Regions from separate parts of the Neobacillus canaveralius genome, predicted to be linked through region 2. Evidence: riboswitches for the same ligand, from Rfam matches in the RefSeq annotation. Region 2 holds a riboswitch; each other region holds the start of a gene.
What was found. Region 2 has a riboswitch for cyclic di-GMP ahead of ABC255_RS23665 (ATPase, T2SS/T4P/T4SS family). Riboswitches for the same ligand answer to the same signal wherever they lie in the genome.
Positions count from the first base shown of each region.

Region 1 (7,368 bases), 4.1 Mb from region 2:
GACCATTATCTTTTTTCACTAATTGGTTGGGGTTTTCGACCACCATGATTCCAAGTGAGGCAACGGTTCGTGCACGCGCTGGGTCATCAGGGCTAACAATGATATCCCCGTTACTTTGGATGGACACATTTCCAAGTGTCAATTCTTGGTCCGATATGGGTCGGCCATTTTTTCCTAAAACCAAATCTCCGGACGAGGTCGTCAGCTGTCCATTTTGATTTACCGAAAACCTTCCGTTTCGTGTAAATTGGAAACTGCCATCAGCGGTTTGCACGGCAAAAAAGGCAGCTGGTTTTATGTTTTCCCCGTTTTCTACAATGGGAGGCAACGCTTGGTCGTTAATAGCGACATCAAAAGGCAAGTTACTGTTCACCAGACTTCCCTGCGAAAAAAGAGGTAAGGTTTCTTGATTATACACTCCCATGGACAAAGTACCGATTTTTGGTGCTTCTCCCGAAGTTTCTGTTTGACGAATGCGCTCCAATAACATTTCGGGAAAGGAACGAAGCGGACTTGAATCCTGTTTAAAACCTGGAGTCTCAACATTAGCCAAATTATTCGTAAGTGCATTTTGTCTTCTTTGCAACGCAATCATCCCAGATGCAGCGGTATCAATTCCTCGAAGCATAGTCGTGCTCCTCTCTACATGTATAAGTTTACTAATAGTCCTTTAATTTCACCGATAGTCTTCAAAAGGTCAACCGAAACAGTTTGTTTTTCCATCACCTGTTCCGAAAGTTTGATCAACTGCTGATCAATTTGTTTAATTATTTTTAGTCTTTTATCTCTTCCATTGGAGTGAAATGACCGATACTCTTCTATGGAGTAACCATTTTGTACCACTTCTTTTAAAAAATCTTGAATGCTTTGTTTATACGCTAGTAAATCTTTTACAGATTGAGAGGTACTTAACCGAGTACCGCTTTGATCCAAATCCTTGAGAAGGGTTTGCAATCGCTCCTGTGTTAAATCAAATTGTGTTTCCTGAAAAATTTGTTGAAAGGAAGAGGATTCTTTCCCTTTCTCCCGCACAGTTATAAAGCGATCCTGACTGATAGTTTGACTTTGTTGGATCTTCAAGCGGATACCCCTTTCATGATGGTTAACATCACTTTATTAAAAAAAGAAAACTGTCGAAATTTTCCGTTTCACGTAGAATGCAATTTATTAAAACTAAATTAAAGATAAACTAAAGGAGAAATTTATGTCTAGTATTTTTGGAATTTTATTGGCACTCCTCGCAATTGGTATAGGGATGATGTTAAAGGGAGCACCACTCGCATCCTTGAACAACCCCGCGGCATATCTGATTATTTTTGGCGGAACAGCCGCTGCCGTGCTTATTGCATTTCCGTTTCGAGAAATCAAAAAGTTTCCGAAGCTGTTAAAAATTTCTTTATTTGAACCGAAGCTTCCTTCGAAAGCAGAACAGGTTGCTAGATTAATAGAATGTGCGGAAATGGCCAAAAAAGAGGGTTTTCTAGCTTTAGAGGAAATTGCTGAAACAACAGACGATCCTTTTTTTAAAAAGGGGCTCGAAATGATCATCGACGGCTATGATGCGGAATTCATTGAGGAAGTGTTATTCGATGAAGTCGAGGCGATCGAGCAACGTCATAAAACAGGCGCACTTATTTTCACCCAAGCTGGTACGTATGCTCCGACTCTTGGTGTACTTGGGGCCGTAGTCGGTCTAATTGCCGCACTCGGCTCATTATCCGAAGTAGAAAAACTCGGTCATTCGATTTCAGCTGCTTTCATTGCTACCTTACTTGGGATTTTTTCCGGTTATGTACTTTGGCATCCATTAGCGAACAAATTAAAGAGACTTTCCAAACAAGAGCAAGAATTAAAGCTGATTATCATTGAAGGGCTGATTTCTATCTACCAGGGAGTTTTACCAAGTGCCTTGGAGAAAAAGCTGACGGTTCATATTCCTCCTTCTGAACGCCATAAAGCAGAAAAGCAACTTGAACAAGATGATGATTTTGAGGAGAAATCGGCATGAGAAAACGGAAAAGAGCCTTTAACTCTGACCACGATGAACATATAGATGAATCCTGGCTGATACCATATGCTGACCTTTTAACTCTGTTACTTGCATTATTTATTGTCTTATATGCATCCAGCACCGTTGACAAAGATAAATATCAATCGATCATGGAATCCTTTCAATCTGAATTAACGGGGACAAAAATTGACAATCAACAAGCAGGTCTATCGCCGAACCCTTCCTCTCCACAACTAGAGGTAGGACTGCCAGAGGAAGAAGTAAAAGGCGAAACCAATGACAAAGAACTGGATGTATTAAGGGAACAGCTCGAAAGCTATATAAATAACAATAGTCTGCAGGATATGGTCTCTCTCCAAGAAACGGAAAAGGGAATTGAAGTTTCGTTAAAAGACGTTGTGTTATTTGATTCTGGAAGAGCGGATTTAAAAGAGCGCTCGTATCAAACCTTAAACGGGCTTGTCGGTTTGATTAATACCGTTCCGAATCCGATCAGCATTGAAGGTCATACTGACAATGTTCCGGCACACAATACTGTCTATAATTCCAATTGGGAACTGTCTGCCGCTCGGGCCGCAAGTGTTCTCCACTACTTTGAGTCACAAAAGGTTCAAGCAAATCGCATGCAGTTTTCAGGATTTGGAGAATTTCAGCCTCTTTATCCAAATGATTCGGATGAAAATCGCCAGTCAAATCGGCGAGTAACTGTTGTGATTTTACGAGAAAGTTAAAAATTTCTGGGGAGCAGAGGATGCAACTGTGAAAAAGGTTGTTATATATGGGGTTAGTATACTAGTTTTATGTTTTTCTATATTGGCAGACGTGGGTACAGGCCGTAACGAAGAAGACGCGGCTGCTACTCCCTTTACAAAAGTGGTGTTGGCCGAGGAAATCCAATTGGATGTACCTTTACTCAATCAAATGGATGAACCCCGGTTATTCAACGGCTGTGAAGTAACCAGTTTAGCTATGTTACTGCAATATTGGGGAATCGACGTAACTAAAAATGAACTCGCCGCACAAATCCCAAGGGTTCCTCTTCTCTACGATGATGGGAAAAGTGGAAATCCCAATATGGGATTTGTTGGTGATATGGAAACTGGTCCTGGTTTAGGTGTCTACCATGGACCGATTTTTTATTTAGCGAATACCAATGTCAATGACCAGTTGGTGGTTCAAAATTTATCAAACTATCCTTTTTCCTCCATCCTGGAAAAAGTAAGTCAAGGTCTTCCTGTTTGGGTGATTACCACCACCAGCTTTTCACCCTTACCCGATTTCGAAACATGGTCTACACCACAAGGGACCGTTGGAATTACGTTTAAAATGCACAGTGTCGTCATTACCGGCTACGATCAAGAATACATCTATCTCAACGATCCATACGGTACAAAAAACAAAAAAGTGGATAGAAAAAATTTCATCTCCTCATGGGAGCAAATGGGCTCACAAGCAATCGTCATCGAACCCAAATAAAAGGTTGCTAAAGAATCTATTTAAGTTATTTATCATGTTTTTAGTTTTTTTCGACATTTTATTAAACTTTTAAATCAATGTTGTCGATACAATAGAATACTAAGGAAAATTCACCAAAAATAAAAAAACATTAATCGTACGAAAAGGCAAAATGACCGAAAGGTGATGACGCAAAACTATAGGGGCTAAAGTGAAAAACAACGCTAGCCAGTTACCGAATATGTAATCCTTCCTACGATTAAGTGAAAATGGAGGAAAAATTAATGTTAACTTTTATACTAGGCGTAGCCATAGGAGCACTTACCATGCTAATCACCATGAGTCTAATGGCAGTAGCAAAAAACGCCGATCAACAAATGAATCTTTTCATATCAAAAGAATAATAAAATTGCTAGAATGACTGTCCGCCTCAGGTGGACAGTGTCCACGGGCGGTGCCTGTCACCCATAAAAAAGACGATTCGGGGGGAACGAATCGTCTCTGTGCCTACAAGTTAGGCAGCTGCTTTATTTTTTTCAGTATGAGTATTTAGTGTTTTACGGATGAATGGAACCACCCAGCGGTCTAAACCATATCTTCCAGCATTGTAGCCCGCTGTTAAGATAATGAAGCCTAAGAAGATGTCTGTTGGGTTATGAGATACGGTTCCTGCTAAGAAGAAGCTGAAGTTCATTACTAGACCGAAAAACATTGCTGCTGTTGTTAAACATCCTAGAAGAAGTCCTAAGCCGATTAACGTTTCGCCCCAAGGAACGATGAAGTTGAATACATCGATGTTTTGTAAAGCAAAGCTTTCTAAGAAGTTAGCGTACCATCCGTATACCATGTTGCCATCTGGTCCTTTTACTGGATTTGCAATCGCACCTTTTAGAAAACCAGAAGCGTCAAACCCGCCTGTTAATTTATGAAAACCAGCAGTGAACCAAGAGTAGCCAAGGTATAAACGAATAATAGTTAAAATAGCTGCTGAGATTTTATTTTCTCTTAAAAAGTTGTTAAACATAAGTCATTCCGCCTTTCAAAATTTGTTTGCTCTTTATACTTACACTATATTGGATTTTGTTAGTTAGTAACATAGGTATAGTGTTAAGTTCACAGTTTGTTTGAAATGTTATGACGGAAGTTTGAACAACAGTTATGGTAATCAGGATAATGCAGATAAAACGTCTTCTAACGTAGGTAATGCAGAAATTGCACCCACCTTAGTACATACTAAAGCACCAACTCTATTACTAAAGTAAATAATTTTTTTAAGCTTCTCAAAGTCTTCTATCTCAGGGTTATCTTTTGCGAATTGGAATAAGGTTGCCCCAACAAATGCGTCACCGGCACCTGTCGAGTCAACGGATTTTATTTTTACACTTGGAACAATTTCACTTTTTTCCCTATTTGACAGATATGTTCCCTCACTACCTAATGTTACAGCAACTACTTTCGCTCCTAATTCATGAAGATGATTTGTTCCCTCTGCCAAGTTAGGGATTCCTGTAATTAGTTTTAGCTCCTCATCGCTCACTTTTACAAAATCAGCTAAGGAGCTTCCCTTCTTTGCCAAGTGGATAAATTCGGAAATTCTGTTTTTCCATAAATCTTTTCGGTAATTAGGATCAAATGAAATAAATTTCCCTTGTTCCTTTGCATGACGCATTACTTGAAAATAAGTGGATTGAAAGGGGTCGCTTAATAAAGCAGTGGCAGAACCAAAATGATGAATTGCAGCCTCATTTAGCTTATCGATATCAATTTCTTCCTCCACTAAGAAAGCATCAGCACCGCGATTAAATACAAAATCTCTTTCGCCATTTGCCTGTAGGGATACAAAGGCCAATGTGGTTGGATGAAAATCATCGAACACAAGCATTGCTGTATCTACTTGGACATCATCCAGCGTTTTCTTGAGAAAATGTCCAAATGGATCATTTCCGACTTTTCCGCTAAAAAGAGCTGTCCCCCCTAATTTCGCAATCGTCGCACAGACATTAGCCGGCGCTCCCCCAGCTTGTTTTTGAAAATTTTGTCCTTTTAATAAGTTAATGTCCACATCGGTACAGAAAAAATCGATTAATAATTCACCCATGCATATAATTGATGAACTCAAACCAAACACCCTCCTTTTAAAAAATAAAGCTCTAACCATTTAACCGATTAGAGCTTCCATATTTCGTTTACTTGCTCCAAATGGAATCAAGTTCCGTGACGTTTAATTCCAACACATTTGTAGTTCCTTCATTTGAAAATAAAACGAGTTTTTGCCCTGATTGGGATGGAAACAGTAAGCTGGTAATAGCAGCCTCACCATTGTTTGCAAATACCTCGACTGAGGATGTATCTAAAAACAACTGAAGTTTCAATCTTTGATTATCCAACTTTAATGGTGCTTCTTGTACCGCTTGGAAGGATGTCGAAAAGGTATGTTCTCCAGAAAGTGTTCGGTCAACAAATAACTTCTCTTCTGCTGCATTATAACCAATGACTGTTTTTTCCTCTTCAGAGTGTTGGATGATAAGTCCAAATTGGCCTGAACTTTCTTTTTCAAACTCAATGGTGATTTCCATTAAAGAATGAGGTAACGGGATTGAAATCGCGTTTCCTGATTCAACTGACAATTTTGGGTAGGATTTCGTTTCTTTTCTAATTCTACTAACCTCAGCAACTGGTTGTTGGAATAAGCGGATGCCAGCATCATTTGCAGCCAAGGATAATTCTCTTGGTAACGTCATGGCACTTCGCCATCCCTCTGTAGGGACTTGATTGGCATAGCGCCAGTTACTCATCCATCCAAGATAAATACGTCTTCCATCTTGGATATCAGACCAGCTCACACCTGCATAATTATCACGGCCGTGATCTAACCAAAGAATCGTCGAATCCTCATGGTCATTTACAAAAGTTGTTCCATCAAACTGGCCGATAAAATATTGCGTTCTGGAACCTTCTGCTGATTCACCGTTATCACCGATACTTACAATCATTACCCACTTTTCTTGACCGCCATCTACCGGTAGTTTGAATAAGTCAGGGCATTCCCAAACACCATCATGGGAACCGGCAGTATGTCCAAATTCGCTGGCAAACTCCCATTCTTTTAAGTTAAGGGAAGTATAAATCGTAATCGTTTGACCTGTAGCCAGGACCATCACCCATTTATTTGTCTCTTCATGCCAAAAAACTTTAGGGTCACGGTAATCGGTAATGTTCACATCTGAAAGGACAGGATTGCCTTCAAACTTCACCCACGTTCTTCCATTGTCCTGACTGTAAGCTAAGCTTTGTTGCTGAAGTGGCCGATCAGAATCAGGGTAAGTGCCGGCACTCGTATAAATTGCAACCAATCCTGGGTGATCTTTTTCAAAAAATCCTGTGGTATTGTTCCAATCGACGACCGCGCTCCCTGAAAAAATGGCTCCCAGATCATCCGGATATAAGGCAATCGGAAGGTGCTCCCAATGAATCATGTCTTTACTTACCGCATGTCCCCAGTGCATGGGTCCCCAGGTCGTACCAAATGGATGGTGTTGATAGAACAAATGATATTCATCATTAAAAAAGACCATTCCATTCGGATCATTCAGCCACTTTTCTTCCGGTGAAAAGTGAAATTGTGGACGATACTGTTCTTTATAGGTTTTTGTCATTTTTTTCGCTCCCTTTTTAAATAAGGCTGTACGTAGACAAAAGCACCTGTACAGCCTCGAGACGTTTACTGGGTATTATTCCTGATTTCGGTCGTAACCTTTTTGCTTAATATCCAGCCATTCTTGTAGCCCTAGGCGATCTAATTCTGCTAGATATTCCTTCCATTCTTTTTCAACACCGCCATTTGCAATCCATTCCGCACGTTTTCGCTTAATATAAGCAAACAAATCTGTTTCGATCACAGA
Region 1 covers NZ_JBDFLL010000001.1:758,474-765,841, reverse strand. The annotation lists gene ABC255_RS03730 (flagellar hook-basal body protein) at 1-628, opposite strand, end outside; gene ABC255_RS03725 (YaaR family protein) at 643-1,080, opposite strand; gene motA (flagellar motor stator protein MotA) at 1,205-2,008, shown strand; gene ABC255_RS03715 (flagellar motor protein MotB) at 2,005-2,742, shown strand; gene ABC255_RS03710 (C39 family peptidase) at 2,771-3,487, shown strand; cyclic di-GMP riboswitch class I at 3,623-3,706, shown strand; gene ABC255_RS03705 (DUF3789 domain-containing protein) at 3,751-3,870, shown strand; gene ABC255_RS03700 (DoxX family membrane protein) at 3,981-4,490, opposite strand; gene ABC255_RS03695 (carbohydrate kinase family protein) at 4,632-5,564, opposite strand; gene ABC255_RS03690 (glycoside hydrolase family 32 protein) at 5,653-7,122, opposite strand; gene ABC255_RS03685 (ABC transporter substrate-binding protein) at 7,198-7,368, opposite strand, start outside.
Region 1: it holds a riboswitch for cyclic di-GMP, as region 2 does, so the genes downstream of both, ABC255_RS03705 (DUF3789 domain-containing protein) here and ABC255_RS23665 (ATPase, T2SS/T4P/T4SS family) in region 2, are expected to answer to the same signal.

Region 2 (7,368 bases):
ATACATTCCTAGGTGCTTTCGATTTATTCCACGGAACTCTAATTCCTGCTGCAGCATATTAGCCACCCGCCACAGGAGGAAATAGTGCAAATTGATCGGTTTCTTTAACAATGGTCTCAAGACCATCCAAATGAATAATATTTCTTCCGTTAATAAAAACATGAACAAATGGAAGCAGCTCCTTTTCAGGAGTAAATATTTCATCCTTCAAGTCAGGAAACATTTCAACCATTCTTTCAAGTACATCAATAACCCGTTGACCTTCAGGCTTAACCTCAACCCCAACTCCGCCGCAAATTTGCCGGAGATTAGCAAACACTCTTACTAGCATCCCAATCACTCCTCTCCCCTTAATTAAATAGTAAAACTATTTGCAATTCCTGTCATCTATTTTTAAACTAAAAAAGAGCTGCCGATAAACTTGGGCAGCTCTTTCTAACATTCTATCTTATACGTGAAAAATCGACATTGGCAGTTTATCAAAACCTAAATACAATACAAGTAAGAAGGCAATAACAAATTGTATCCATAAAACAGAAGTCTTTCTATTTTGTGCAACCTTACTAAGGATCATTTCAAATAAACCAATTACCCATATCCCTACTACCGCTTTTAATATATACAACAAATCAATATTGGAAAGCATGAAAATTAGTCCAACACCAGTTGCAATAATTAACAAGTAAAGCACACGTAAAATCATTCGAACAATTTTAGCGCCCTTTTCTTTTCCGCTTTTCAGTAAAAATATAGCGACAATAAATAAAATTAGAGCTAAAACCCAAGCTGTAACGTGACCATGAATCATTTCATTTTCCTCCTATGTATGCATTGCTTATAGCAACACTATCATACCATAGGCGTTCCGAAAATCCTAAAAAAAAAGCGGGATACTAATAATATGAACCTTCAAGAGGATTTATCGTAAAAATATCTCTTAGCACAATCTGATCCTCTGCGATTCCCTGTATCTCTGTGATTTTCGTAATTTTCCTTTCCCCATCATTTGTACGTGAGAGGTGGACAATGATGTCAATTGTTCCAGCGATTTTTTCCCTAATCGCTTTGATAGGCAAATTTATCCCTTCAAGATAAGCAATGATTTCCAACCGGTCAATCATATTACTTGGACTGCTGGAATGTCCTGTCGCAAGAAAACCATTTAGTTCTTTATTTTCATTCCGAAGTATTTCACGTACATCATTACCACGAACATCTCCAATAAGATTCCTTTCCTCTTTTGGAATGAAAGTGGAAAGTGCATTGACCAGGGTGGTTTTACCTGCCCCTGTTCCTCCGCTTACTAGAATATTTAATCTAGCTTTCACACATGTACAGAGGAATAGCGCCATTTCCTTTGACATGGTACCGTTACGTATTAAATCCTTCATATCTAAAGGTTTCCATGAATTCCTTCTTTTAGCCAGCCTTGCTGATCTGTACAATTTGTAATCTACATCTTGTATTCCATCACTTTGTTGGATTTGTTTTAATAGCCCCATACATTCCACCCGCCTTGTTTTTGTTTTTTTGAAAACCAATTTGCTCACAAAACATAAAGAAGATAAAACGGTTAGGCAGGGGTCGATAAAACAGAATAAAAATAACCCCGCCTTTACCGAAAGGGGGGTTAACAAATGAAGTACAACATTGCACATAGAAAGACCTATGTAAGCAATGCTGTTATCTACGAAAAACACCCTATTCTTTCGGTAACTGGCTGGCGTAGTGCGAAAGCACCTTAGCCCCTTTAGCTTTGCGTCACTGATTTTCACCAGTTTTGCCTTTATCGAGAATCAGTGTTTTACATTTCCGACTGATCTCTTAAATCTATCATAAGTCCTTTTGCCTTTATCTCATATCCTACTATTATACCATTTTTTAATAAAGTATAGGTAGTATGACCTAATTCTATAATTTTCCCAACCACCTAATATTAGCTTTACTTTATTTAGGCGAATGAATCACATTACACCAACCCATACATACGATATTAGAAGAATAAAAGGTAAAGGGTGTTGTTGATGCCAGCGATTGTAGGAGTTGCACAAGTCATTTCACTTGGCAGCAGTTCCGTTTTTCATATCGGAGATGTCTATAAAATCATGCCATTTTCATCTGCAAAAACTTTTTCCGGTGCTGGGTCCTTTAATACGGGTGAAAGTTTAATGGTTCATAATAACAATTTAAGTCATACAAACACAAACGATTCAGATGGTGTAGATCAAGGAATCTTCCTAAATGCCTAGGGAATGGGTGATCTTTATATGAATTTTTATATTCAGCAATCTATTCAAATAAATTTTATTAAAATTAACAGTATTACAAATTCTTCTGTCCTGCAAATTGGCAGTGCCGGAATCATTAAACCTGCCTCATATTTGCATAATACAGGAGGTTTTTCAAAGCCAGCCCCGAAGGCAGGAGGCACTCAAACAACAAATGGGCAATCTAGTGTTGCAGTACCTTTGGGGGGCGTTGGGCGAGGAGAAGAAACACAGTGAGGTGATGGTATGTATCAGGATTATTCACAACTTCTTCAATGGGTCCAAATGACACTACAAATACAAGAAAACAGAATTGCTGCTCTGGAACAGACCATTCAAAAACAACAGGAACAATTGAAGCAATTAAAGGATAAGCCTACCATTCAGGTTGATAAAATCGAATATAAATTTGATCAATTGAAGGTTGAAACTCTTGATGGAACATTAAACATTGGCCTTAACCCATCAGATTTGGCAAATATTGAAGATTTTGCTGTACAAAATCAATCCTTAAATACACCCATCCAACCTAAGGCACAAATGCAGAGATCTATGAAAATAGAAGAATCTATATACCAATATTTAGAAACTGAACTCCCAATAGTATTTAAGGACACACAAACTCAATTAAATGTTCAGTTAGATGATTCCTATTTAGATTTTATCAAACAAGATATAATGAAGCAGCTTCCAGCAAGGATTGATTACCATGTACAAAATACTGCAGTAAATAATCGTGAAGGCGGACAAAGTACAGAGGAGATCATTATTGAATTACTCAAACAGGAGATCAGAAAAGGCATTTTAATATTTATTAATCATTTGCCGGATAACGTGAAAGGAATGAATACACAAAATGAATTTTGAAGTATATAATCGGGACCTTCGTGTAGATACGATTAGAATTCTAGGCGTTGCAAGTTCTTCACTCGTAATGATTGGCGACACTCAAAGTGTTCAATTGGCATCAACTTTCGACACACCTGCTGAATCACTCATCATCGGGCCATTTGTGCCACTTTTTTAGGCAGGCTTAACATATGCTTGAAAGAACTTCTGTGGTAAATACCGTTAAAGTAAACTCGGCTTCCTTTGCCTCCACCATCCAGCTTGGTGATTCCCGTATTATTAATGGATTTTCACGTGCCTTAGCGGTTCAGCGGGAAGCTGATGTGTTTTATGGAAAAGAAGGAAATTTTTTAAACTACTCAGTGTTTTCGGAACCAATTCCTTTATTGCCAATTACTGAGAAAATGACAATATCCACTCATAATCTCCTTCCAATTATTAAGGTTAATAATATTTCTATCCTCGCAATGTCTTCGTCTGCCATCCTGCACGTAGGAAACAGTGAAAACATCTCACTGGAAGCTAGAGTCAAGCATATCAGACAGCTGCTGCATGCTGAGGATGAACAATAATAAGATTTTAGGCATATGATATGAAAGATTAAATTATGCAAAGGATGTTTTTATATGCCAGCAATAATTGGTCCAGTTCAGATTGTGAATGTATCTGGTGGTATTGTTCATTTCGGGGATACAGTCTATATCTCTCCAAAAAGTGCCTCAAAGACTAATGCAGGTTCTGGAGGTTTTAATACAGGGGGAATCATTTTTACAGCCAGCGGATTAAGTGGTACCAATGTTCTAGACGTTAATTTACTCGACCAGCCAATAGGCGGGAATAATTAATAAACGACATAAACCAATATGGGTTTATGTCGTTTATTTTTTTATTCATTTTCTACATTTAGTTTTAAAATATGCGCTCCGTCAAAGAAGAATAAATATCTTTCATTTACTTTTCTCTTCCAAATTTTCTCCAAAGCTTTGGTATAAAGATTGATTTGCAGCCGGTAACGTTGTTCAAGTATTGGTTTAGCCTCCTCAAAACCACCTTTGTATCGATCATTTATCCCGTCCGATTTAAAATCAATAAGGACGAGTCCATTTTCATCCTCAAACACACAGTCGATAATCCCCTGGACAAAAACAGATTCATCTTGGTCCTTCCATGTTGGATAGACCTCAGATGCAGGCAGGGATAACGTAAATGGAATTTCACGGTTCACGGCATTTGCCTTTAAGATCCGCTTGCCTAAATCTGACTCGAAAAATTTCCCAATTAGTTTTGTATCAATGACTTCCGCCTGTTCGACGGTTAACAGTTCATTATGAACCATAGACTCTATTTGTGTCTTAACAGAATCTGTAGTTACAGGTCTTGTCAAATCAACATGCTGCATAACCATATGCAGGGCTGTCCCTCTTTCAGCAGGACTAAGAGCTTTTTCCTGCATAAACTTAGGGCGTTTAGTAATGGATTTTTTAAAGCTGCTTAACAATTCGGTACCACTATGCTCATCGGACATTTCACGTTGACGCTTCATTTCGGATACCGATTGCTTCGATCGATGGGTCGAGGCGTTGGTAAAGGAATACCCCCATGTCAGACGAGACTCAATTTCCTCTTTATAAGGAGATGTTACGGGTATTATTTCCTTATTCTCTACCTTATCTAAAAAGGTGTCCTCCTCCAAACTCTTCATTACTTCCTGATTTTTAATTTCTTCAGCATGCATGATTGTGATCTTCCAAGCAGATTCATGACAGGTAATCTCATCTGGGATGAGCGGATTCTGAATTTCATTTTTCCTTAGTTCTATACTGTCCTGGTGCCGAACTAGCGCCGGTCCAACCCAATCCAGGTAACAGCCTGCTGCTGCCCGTTCGTAATCCTTAAGCAGCCAGTTTGTATTAGTAGAAACATCAGTCCACTGTTCAATTTTTTTATCTGCATCTTTCAACGTTCCTGTTAGATATAACTTTTCCTTGGCTCGTGTCAGCGCCACATAAAGGACTCGCATTTCTTCTGCGAGCATTTCCATCTTCTTTCTGCGCTTAAACGCAATTTGAGGTAAAGAGGGATAGGAAATTCGTTTTTCCACATTTACATATTTAGCCGCAAAGCCGTACTCTTTATCAAGCATATATGGTTTACGGATATCAGACATATTAAAGTTACGCGACAATCCTGCAATAAAAACGACAGGAAATTCGAGACCTTTGCTGCTATGAATGGTCATAATCCGCACAACATCTTCCTGCTCTCCAAGCGCCCTGGCAGCCCCCAGGTCATCTCCTCTTTCAATCATTCTCTCTACAAACCGTAGAAAGCGGAATAACCCTCGGAACGAGGTTTGCTCATATTGCCTTGCCCGATCATACAAAGCACGTAAATTTGCCTGTCTCTGCTTACCACCAGGCAAACCACCTGCAAAGTCATAAAACTGTGTATCCCGGTAAAGCTGCCAGATCAATTCGGAGAGTGACCCCTGGCGCGCCATGGAACGCCATTGTTCAAGATTGTCATAAAAACGGCGGACTTTTTCATATAAAAGTTCCGTTTTTTCTGACGGGCTGCTTTTACAAAACTTTTTCACAGACTCCCAGAAAGTCCCCTTGTTGTGCAGGCGTATTTGTGCGAGTTCCTCTTCGTTCAGACCGACAATGGGCGACCGTAAAACAGATGCCAATGGAATATCTTGAAATGGATTATCTATCACCCTTAACAACGACATCATGATGGCAACTTCAGTTGCTTCAAAATAACCAGAGGAAAGGTTCGCATAAATCGGAATGCCTTGTTGTTTAAACTCCTCCATGATTTGTGGTGCCCAGGTCATGGAACGAAGCAGGATTACCATATCTCGATACATAATCGGACGGTAAGAATTTGTTTTTGGATTATAGACCTTGGTTTCATTTGCGATTAATTGTTTAATTTTAGAAGCCATCACTCTAGCTTCGAGCTGGGATTTCTCTAGATCCACCTCATCAAATTCAGAAGGTACATTCTCCGTTTCTGATTCAGAAGCTTCTGTAGATACTTCTTTACTATCATTATTTTGATTAATTAGTAATAGCTCGATTGGAAATGGTTCATCTTCAGGATATGGTGCACCTGGCCGTAGTTCAGCAGCTTCATCATATTCAATTTCTCCAACCTTGACACCCATGATCTGCTTAAATAAATAGTTTGTCCCTTCAAGTACTTCTTTCCGGCTCCTAAAATTACGCGCAAGATCAATGCGCAATCCTGTACCATTACCGTCCTGCCTGAAACGATTATATTTTCCCAAAAATAAATTTGGCTCAGCTAAACGAAACCGATAGTAGGGTAAGAATCCAGCGCCTTGCTACATCTCTGCAGTAGGTTTCTAGAAACTCCCCCCCGAACCGTACGTACTCCTCTCAGAGTATACGGCTCTCCACTTACAAATATCTATCTTTATTTATGAATTTCAATATGACATTTTTTACATACAACCAATGTTTTCCGTTGTTTTGCAATCATCGCCCATTCCCAGTATTTCTTTCCTTTAAGATTCTTCACTTTGTTGATATGATGAATCTCAAATTTCGTGTCAGGATGATTATCTCCACATAGTTCACATTGTTTTGCACTCAACCGTTTTTCTAAGTCGTTTCTTCCTTGATATACATAAAGGTTAGGTTTTTCATCAATGTCAAATTTGTAGCATTCTATTTTTTTATCGAATCCGTCTTTATAGAAATACGCTATTTTTTCACCATGCTTTGTTTCGTACTTTACTCCCCAGTCCTTACCTTGCCTGTATTTCACTTTCATCTTACCAACTGTGGATTTGTATTTATTCGCAAGTGTTTTTAAACAACTGTATTCCATGACGTATCGTAATTGCCACATTTTTTGATTGACGTTTTCCGCTAGACAATAAAAATTATATAATCCACGGAGTTCAGCGTTATACGTTTCGATGATTTCTAAATCTGATAGACCAATTAATGCTGGTCTGTGAAGCATATCCCATTGCTTCGAATCTATATCCTTGACCATTTTTCGACTGATAATTATTTTTTCAATCGTTCCATTTGGAATTCGCAGCTGTACATAGCCTCGATATTTTCGCTTGACCACACCATTTTTATCTTTTGCTGCGCTTAGGTCATGGCTAATTAAAATGTCATAACCCAAAAATCTGGCTGGATTGGTACTATGTGTAATAAGCGTTTTTTCATCCGACATTTCTAGCTGCAGATGGTCTTCTAAAAATTTC
Region 2 covers NZ_JBDFLL010000001.1:4,827,503-4,834,870, forward strand. The annotation lists gene ABC255_RS23650 (MoaD-like domain-containing protein) at 1-57, opposite strand, end outside; gene ABC255_RS23655 (ubiquitin-like small modifier protein 1) at 59-331, opposite strand; gene ABC255_RS23660 (YisL family protein) at 449-808, opposite strand; gene ABC255_RS23665 (ATPase, T2SS/T4P/T4SS family) at 894-1,502, opposite strand; cyclic di-GMP riboswitch class I at 1,709-1,795, opposite strand; gene ABC255_RS23670 (spore germination protein) at 2,025-2,249, shown strand; gene ABC255_RS23675 (spore germination protein GerPB) at 2,268-2,504, shown strand; gene gerPC (spore germination protein GerPC) at 2,514-3,134, shown strand; gene ABC255_RS23685 (spore gernimation protein GerPD) at 3,124-3,294, shown strand; gene ABC255_RS23690 (spore germination protein GerPE) at 3,308-3,688, shown strand; gene ABC255_RS23695 (spore germination protein) at 3,743-3,961, shown strand; partial or broken gene addA (helicase-exonuclease AddAB subunit AddA) at 4,003-6,444, opposite strand; gene ltrA (group II intron reverse transcriptase/maturase) at 6,561-7,368, opposite strand, start outside.

Region 3 (7,368 bases), 4.3 Mb from region 2:
AAATAATGAAGTCATATCGACCGTCTGGTAACGGACATTCCTATCGAGCCCTGAATAATTTCCACTGGTAATTGGTAGTTTATCATTCTGTTTTTTGCTTTTCCTACCATTATGGGGTTAATATCCATCCCTGTTACTTTTGCACCATAACGTGCCGCTAAATAGGCAGCTGTTTGGCCGGTACCACAACCTACATCTAAGATGTGAGAAAACTTGTTAATCTTTTCGTTCTCAAATATTTCCTCTGTTAGTTTAATACCACCAGGATGTGCTCCACTAACGCCAAATTTGGATAGAAAATCTAAATACATTGAAGCCCTAATGAGAACCACCTTCTCCATTTATCTTAGTTGCATAATATGATTTGATAAATTGGATGGTTCCTTTTAAGCCCAGATCTTAACCAAAGAAAAACTTGCTTTTTTGGTCCGAGTTGAATAAAAAGAGCTGTCTAATATGGACAGCCCTAGTGAAATATTACTAGCAACTTGCTTAGGAGTAACAAGCTGCATTAATATTATCGACAAATAATCTAGAATTGACTAGCTCTTTTTGAAAAAAACTTATAGATTTATATAAACTATCACCCAATACTTATCGTTGATAACAAGTACAATGATTTTTAAATTTATTATGTAGTACTTTCTGCACAGTAATATATTCGTAGTATAATAAGTCTGGCTAGATGGTATTTTCAAGTAATCATTGAAAATTTGGGGAGTAAAGCTGAATTCACATCAAAAATGGGAGGAGTTTTAAGTGATAGTGGAAAAGGGGATCGTTTTTTTAGCATTATGTATGGTGATAGGAATCATCAATCTTTGTCTTGTATTTATGGGGACAAGTAAGAAATGGTTATTAAATTCTGTTATAACAGTTTTAATCATCGGAATGGGTGTAGTGGAAGGTAAGGCGGATGCTGCCACGAAGGGAACCTACCACTATAATGATTCTTTTTCTAGTGTATATGAAGGAGAGTTAAATGAAAAAGGATTGCCAGATGGGAGAACCAAGGGGACAGGAACCTTGGTCCTCCAATCTAAACCATATAAAAACAGAGCTAATGCACCAATCAGCTCTGTTTTATTTTATATAGATTCCTGTGAATGTACTTTAGTCTAGAGTAATTACGTCATAGATTTCTTGATAATCCATAAGCAGCATTTTCTTTAAGCGTATCTCTATATCCTTACTATTCCTATTATTGATGTACTCATTGGGAAGTAATGTTTCTTTCATACACCCTAGATCGATATTTGTTTTAAGCTTAGTAAAGAACTTGGATTCAAATAAGTCATTTTGTAATTGAATAATGGCTTGATTGTCGATTAATATCTTCGGAGCCACTCTATTTATTTCGTCTTCAACTTTTTTATACGCCGAAATAAATGCTTCTTTTGTTTTTTGTGTTGCTTCAATTTTGAGGCTTTCAATTGAAAGTGCAGAATGATTCAAATCTACAGCAAAATATTTAGGGTGAACGTCGAGATGTTTATCCTGTAAGTCTTTTAATACCTTTGAATCTGCCCAAGATTGATAGCCGCTATATAAGGCTGTATCGTATTCAATTGCGAGAAAGATCGCGATGCATAGTAAGTCTTCTTCGAGCAGTTTATTACGTAAGTGATCTAAATATAGTTGATATTTAGAAATGAAATCAGCACGGTTTGGGTTATAGTGCTTTAGATTCGTTGTTAAATACCGAATAATCCACTTGAATTCATCATAAAACTGAAGGAATGCTGTGCTTTGTGGAATGGTCATGTACGCTTGTAAAGTACTTGGTAAATCTTTAAAGAATGATTGTTTATTCTTTACTGCAAAAACTGGGATTTCATAATGTATTGCCTTTACCATTCGTAAAGCATCTTCTTCTGAATCAGTCTTTTTTATGACATGCATGGATAAATTAAAGCACTTAAACACGATGTCCACTGAATGATCGTCAAAGTGGTCGGTGAAATAAGAAAACATTTGAGAAGGTACTGTCTCCTGATTTTCGGAAAGAATAGCTTCAGCACTTTCGTAATAAGGAATCCCTGAATTATCGATAAAGTCCTTAATTTCATCATAGATTTCTTCGATCCCTGTTTCTATTTTAGATTTAAAATGAATAAGCAACAGAATATCAAACCAGGAAGTGAACCCATAAAACCGAATGTACTTCGTTGGTTTATTTATAACAGATTGTAAGAATAATATCTGATATAGTCTCGAGTTATTATATTGTAGCACTGTTAATTGATTGAGTTCCTGCGGTAGAATCTCAGAATAATTTTTACTATATGCAATTGGGTGCTGCAGAGATGAATCTAGCCAAGGTGCACATAATAAATTACTTTTTAACTTAGATGGGATTGGCTTGTTTTCATCCATTAAAGGCATGGTAATTAATCGGTTTCGCGGTTCCATAAAGGATGATATTGCTGAAAAATAGGTTTGTTCTACTTGTTGAATATGTATCATATCATTGGTTGTTTGCATTTCAGATCTTTGTGTCCGAACTGTTCCGACAAGAAGCATAAGTGAAGCCAAAGTGAAAAATGCTACTGTCGTTCCTCCAATTAAATCTCCAAGCGGTCCAATATCTCCCCAACTTTCTCCCATTGTAAATGTATAAGCTTTTGAAATACAAAATATCGTACTCAATATATACAAACCAAGTGCTGAAAAAAGTGCAGCCAGTTTTTCGAATTTTTCTAGTTTATATTTTTTACTTTGAATAACGAAAGCAACTATCATCCAATAAACGATTGAAATCCAGAAATACGGACTAGTGGGTGAGTAAGCCACAAGTATCGCATCCAAAAAGCTAGGGTCTGGTTTGGGTACAGTAGAATCTATTGAAATATTCATATTCATTCTTTTTTATTCATTCCTTATATTCAAAATGATATATACATATTTTACTATAAAGTGACTTCCTTGGTGTAGTGGACCAAGGTTCCTGTCCCCTTGGCCCTTTTGGCCCTTTTTACCAATAGCCCCAAATAGTAGGTGGTTTATTTTATTATCAATAATTGTATAATAGATAATAGTCTCAGAAAATACTGAAATAAACAAAAAAATACGATAAAGGCAAACTTACTGAAAGGTGAGGACGCAAAGCTACGGGTCTATGGTTATAAACCATAACTATGATCGCCGGGTTACCGAATAATGATATGACCTGATCGGCTAGTTCTAAATGGAATAGTCTTCTTTTTTTATTACATAAAGATTGGGGTATTTAAATGAATATTGGATTTATTGCTTCCCGATTCGATGAAAATAACTTACATAAAATATTCGATAACCCTGGACTAGCGATCTGGTATAAAGACTTACTAGAAGATACTTTATGGGTATCTAAAGGTAATGCATCCATATACGGGTATACGCAAGAATATTTCATGGAGAATCCCACAGTATGGTTAGAATCGGTTTATCCGGAAGACAAATGGATAATTGAAAATGCAAGTAGCAGGCAATTAGTAGGGGAGTCAACCGTTGTAGAATATCGAATCATTCGTTCCGATGGTAAAGTTCGATGGGTGCAGGATCGTTCTCAGCCAATCTTAGATGAAGGGGGAAAGGTGATCGCCATAAGCGGTTCTGTAAATGACATTACCTTACAAAAAAGAGAGACATTGAAATTACAAGAGCAGCTTAAAATGACCGAAAACAGGTATCGTTCACTAATAGAAAGTGAAGACCAATATCGTAGTTTAGTAGAAGTGTCACCAACAGCTATCTTTGTTCATCAAGAAGGAAAAATCGTTCTGGTCAATCGTGCTGGATTAGAGGGGCTTGGTGCCGTTCATGAGAATCAGCTGGTTGGCAGGGAGATATTTGACTTTATTCATCCGGAAAGCAAGGAAATCTTATCGGACCGTTTTAAGGAAACGTTAGTAAATGGAAAAGTTGGCCCGAGCGAATGTAAATTATTGACCTTAGATGGAAAGACCATTGATGTAGAAGCCTCTGGAACAAAAATTCTATTTAATGGAAAACCAGCAATTATGGCGGTTGGAATCGACATTACAGATAAGAAAATCTTACTTGAACAATTAGCTATAAACGGCCAACGGTATAAATCGCTCTTCGAACATAATGACAACAGTGTATACTCGTTTGATTTGGATGGTCATTTTACTAGCTTTAATACTGTTTGTGAAGAAGAAACGGGGTATCGTAAGGAAGAACTATTAAAGCCGATGAATTTTAAGGAATTGATTGTCCCTGAAAAACTGGAAGAAGTAGTAGATCATTTTGCCCGATGCATAAAAGGAGAGGCACAAAATTTTAGAACCTCTATAGTGGATAGGAAGGGTTCGATCATTCATATAAATGTGACAATGGTACCTATTTTCGTAAATGGAGAAGTGAATGGTGTTTTTGGGTTAGCTCAGAACATTACGAAACAGGTGGAAATAGAAATAGCCATTGAACATATGGCCTACCATGATTATTTAACCGGTTTGCCAAATCGCAATAAGTTAAATTCAAGTCTAACAAGCGAACTGGTCAGTGCTGCAAACAGAGACCAAAAAGTGGCTGTTTTATTTATGGATCTTGATCGATTTAAAGTGGTCAATGATACCCTCGGTCACAATACAGGCGACGAATTGCTCAAAGAAGTAGCCCAACGGCTTAACGCCTCTTTAAATGATGGAGACATCGTTTTTCGGCAAGGTGGAGATGAATTTATTATTATTCTTAAAGACGCTGATCGAGATGTGGCTGCAAAGGTGTGCAGAAGAATTATGGATGTTGTAGCTGCTCCATTTAAGATTCAAAATTATGATATCTATACTTCTCCGAGCATTGGGATCAGTATATTCCCAGAAGATGGAGAAACGGTGGAAACGTTAATTAAGCATGCTGATTTTGCCATGTACCAAGCTAAAAAGGAAGGAAAAAATAATTTTAAGTTTTATTCATCGAAGAATCAGGCTTTCAATATCAATCCCTTAGAATTCGAAATGGATCTTCATAAAGCCGTTAAAAAAGAGGAGTTACTCCTTCACTATCAGCCGAAAGTGAGTTTGAAAACAGGAAAAATTGTCGGTGTAGAAGCCTTAATCCGCTGGAGCCATCCAAAATGGGGACAGGTACCACCTGGAACCTTTATTCCGATTGCCGAAGAAACAGGACTCATTATTCCTATTGGTGAATGGGCTTTATATACTGCTTGTAAGCAAAATAAAGAGTGGCAGCAAAAAGGTTTTACCACCACGATTTCTGTCAATTTATCAGCTAAGCAATTTACACTTTCTAATTTAGATGAAACAGTTGCGAGGATCCTGAACGAGACAAGGTTGGAGGCCCAATACTTGGAATTAGAGATTACCGAAAGCATAACAGCGAATATAGAACGCACCATTTCAACCTTACAAAAGCTTAAAAGGATTGGAGTTCGCATTAGTATTGATGATTTTGGGACTGGTTTTAGTTCTTTAAATTATTTACAAAAGTTTCCTTTGGATACTTTGAAGATTGATCAGTCCTTTATCCGGAGACTGCAAAATAATCCGAATGATGAAACGATTGTAAAGGCTATTATTTCAATGGCCCATAATTTGAATTTAAACGTAGTTGCGGAAGGTATTGAAACAAAGGAGCAGCTTGTGTTCCTACAGGAACATCTTTGTGAAGAAGGACAAGGGTATCTATTTACGAAGCCACTTACAGCAAACGAATTAGAACATACTATCATGAACATTCAAAACGTAGTCAATGAATATGGAATCTCGCAAGATGTTAATGAACGCATGTGGTCTGAAGAATTGGTACGTATCGCAAAGGAAGAATTAAATGAAACGATTCGCCTGCAGCAGGGGATGACATTTAAATTTAAAAATATAAACGATAAATTTATTCACACCTTATGTGGCGGTGAACTACTGTATCGCTTAGGCCTTATTCCGAGTCTTGTTGTAGGAAAACAGCTGAAGGATTTTCTTCCGAGAGAGAAAGCTGAGAAAAAGGAAGTTTACTACCAGAGAGCGTGGAATGGGGAAGAACATGTAATTTATGAAGATGAGCTGAATGGAATTTCATATCTAGCGGCGTTAAGCCCAATTAAACGTGGTGGCGAAGTAGTGGAGGTAATTGCCTCATGTATCGATATTACCGACCGTAAGAAAGCTGAAAAAGCCTTGCTGGAAAGCGAAAGTAAATACCGGTTGATTGCTGAAAACATGACAGATCTCATAATCTTATTCGATATAAATAGGAGAGGGATCTATGCATCCCCATCCCACGAATCTATCCTTGGTTATACGCCAGAATACTTTGAAGGAAGTAGTACATTAAATCTCATTCATCCTGAGGATTTGGACTCTACTATGAATCAATTAACGGAGGTAATCACGACTAAATTACCTGCGAAGGTTGATGTTAGGCTGTTACATGCAAATGGTGAATGGAAATTATTTGAATGTACAGGAACACCAGTCATAGGTGAAAATGACCAATTGGAACACATTATGGTGATAGCGAAAGATATTACAGAGAAAAGAAAAGCGGAAGAAATGCTATGGAATGCTGAGAAATTGTCGTTAGTTGGGGAGTTGGCCGCAGGAGTCGCACATGAAATCAGAAATCCTCTAACATCTATTAAAGGGTTTATCCAATTATTCCGGGAAGGCATCATCAAACATGAATACTTTGAAGTCATCCTGACCGAGTTTAATCGGATTGAGGAGATCATAAAAGAGTTTCTTTCACTTGCCAAACCACAAGAAATCCAACCTAAACTAGTCAATATCCCTTCATTGTTAAAGGAAATTGAAACATTACTAGAATCAGAGACGCTCCTTAATGATGTGACTTTATCATTTGAGATGGAACCAGGCCTCCCATTGGTTATGTGTGATGCCAATCAAATGAAACAAGTATTAATCAACCTTTGCAAGAATAGTTTTGAAGCAACCGATAAAAAGGAAAATGGTTTCGTAGGAGTCAAAGCTTATATCCATCAAGATCATCTCATCATTCAGGTAAGGGATAATGGAAATGGAATAAGCGAAGAACGATTAAAAAGACTAGGAGAACCTTTCTATAGCAACAAAGAAAAAGGAACAGGATTAGGGTTGATGCTCTGCTTTAGGATTATCAAACAACATAAAGGAGCATTGACATTTGAAAGTAAAGAAAATCATGGTACTACAGTTGAGGTTAGGCTGCCATTGGCTTTAGTTGAGAATGGTGACCCCAATAATACAAATACGTCAACATTTATAAACTAAATGCTTATTGAACTGGTAGATAAAGTTAAATAGTTTGATTTGCAAAAAAGCAAAGCGCTAAAAAGGGCTGTTTCTACAGCCTTTTTTTGCATTCTTACAGGGATGAATGGGGGATGCTAGGATAATATCTAATATA
Region 3 covers NZ_JBDFLL010000001.1:505,216-512,583, forward strand. The annotation lists gene ABC255_RS02505 (class I SAM-dependent methyltransferase) at 1-7, opposite strand, end outside; gene ABC255_RS02510 (class I SAM-dependent methyltransferase) at 12-311, opposite strand; gene ABC255_RS02515 (hypothetical protein) at 760-1,122, shown strand; gene ABC255_RS02520 (hypothetical protein) at 1,114-2,862, opposite strand; cyclic di-GMP riboswitch class I at 3,068-3,157, shown strand; gene ABC255_RS02525 (PAS domain S-box protein) at 3,234-7,232, shown strand.
Region 3: it holds a riboswitch for cyclic di-GMP, as region 2 does, so the genes downstream of both, ABC255_RS02525 (PAS domain S-box protein) here and ABC255_RS23665 (ATPase, T2SS/T4P/T4SS family) in region 2, are expected to answer to the same signal.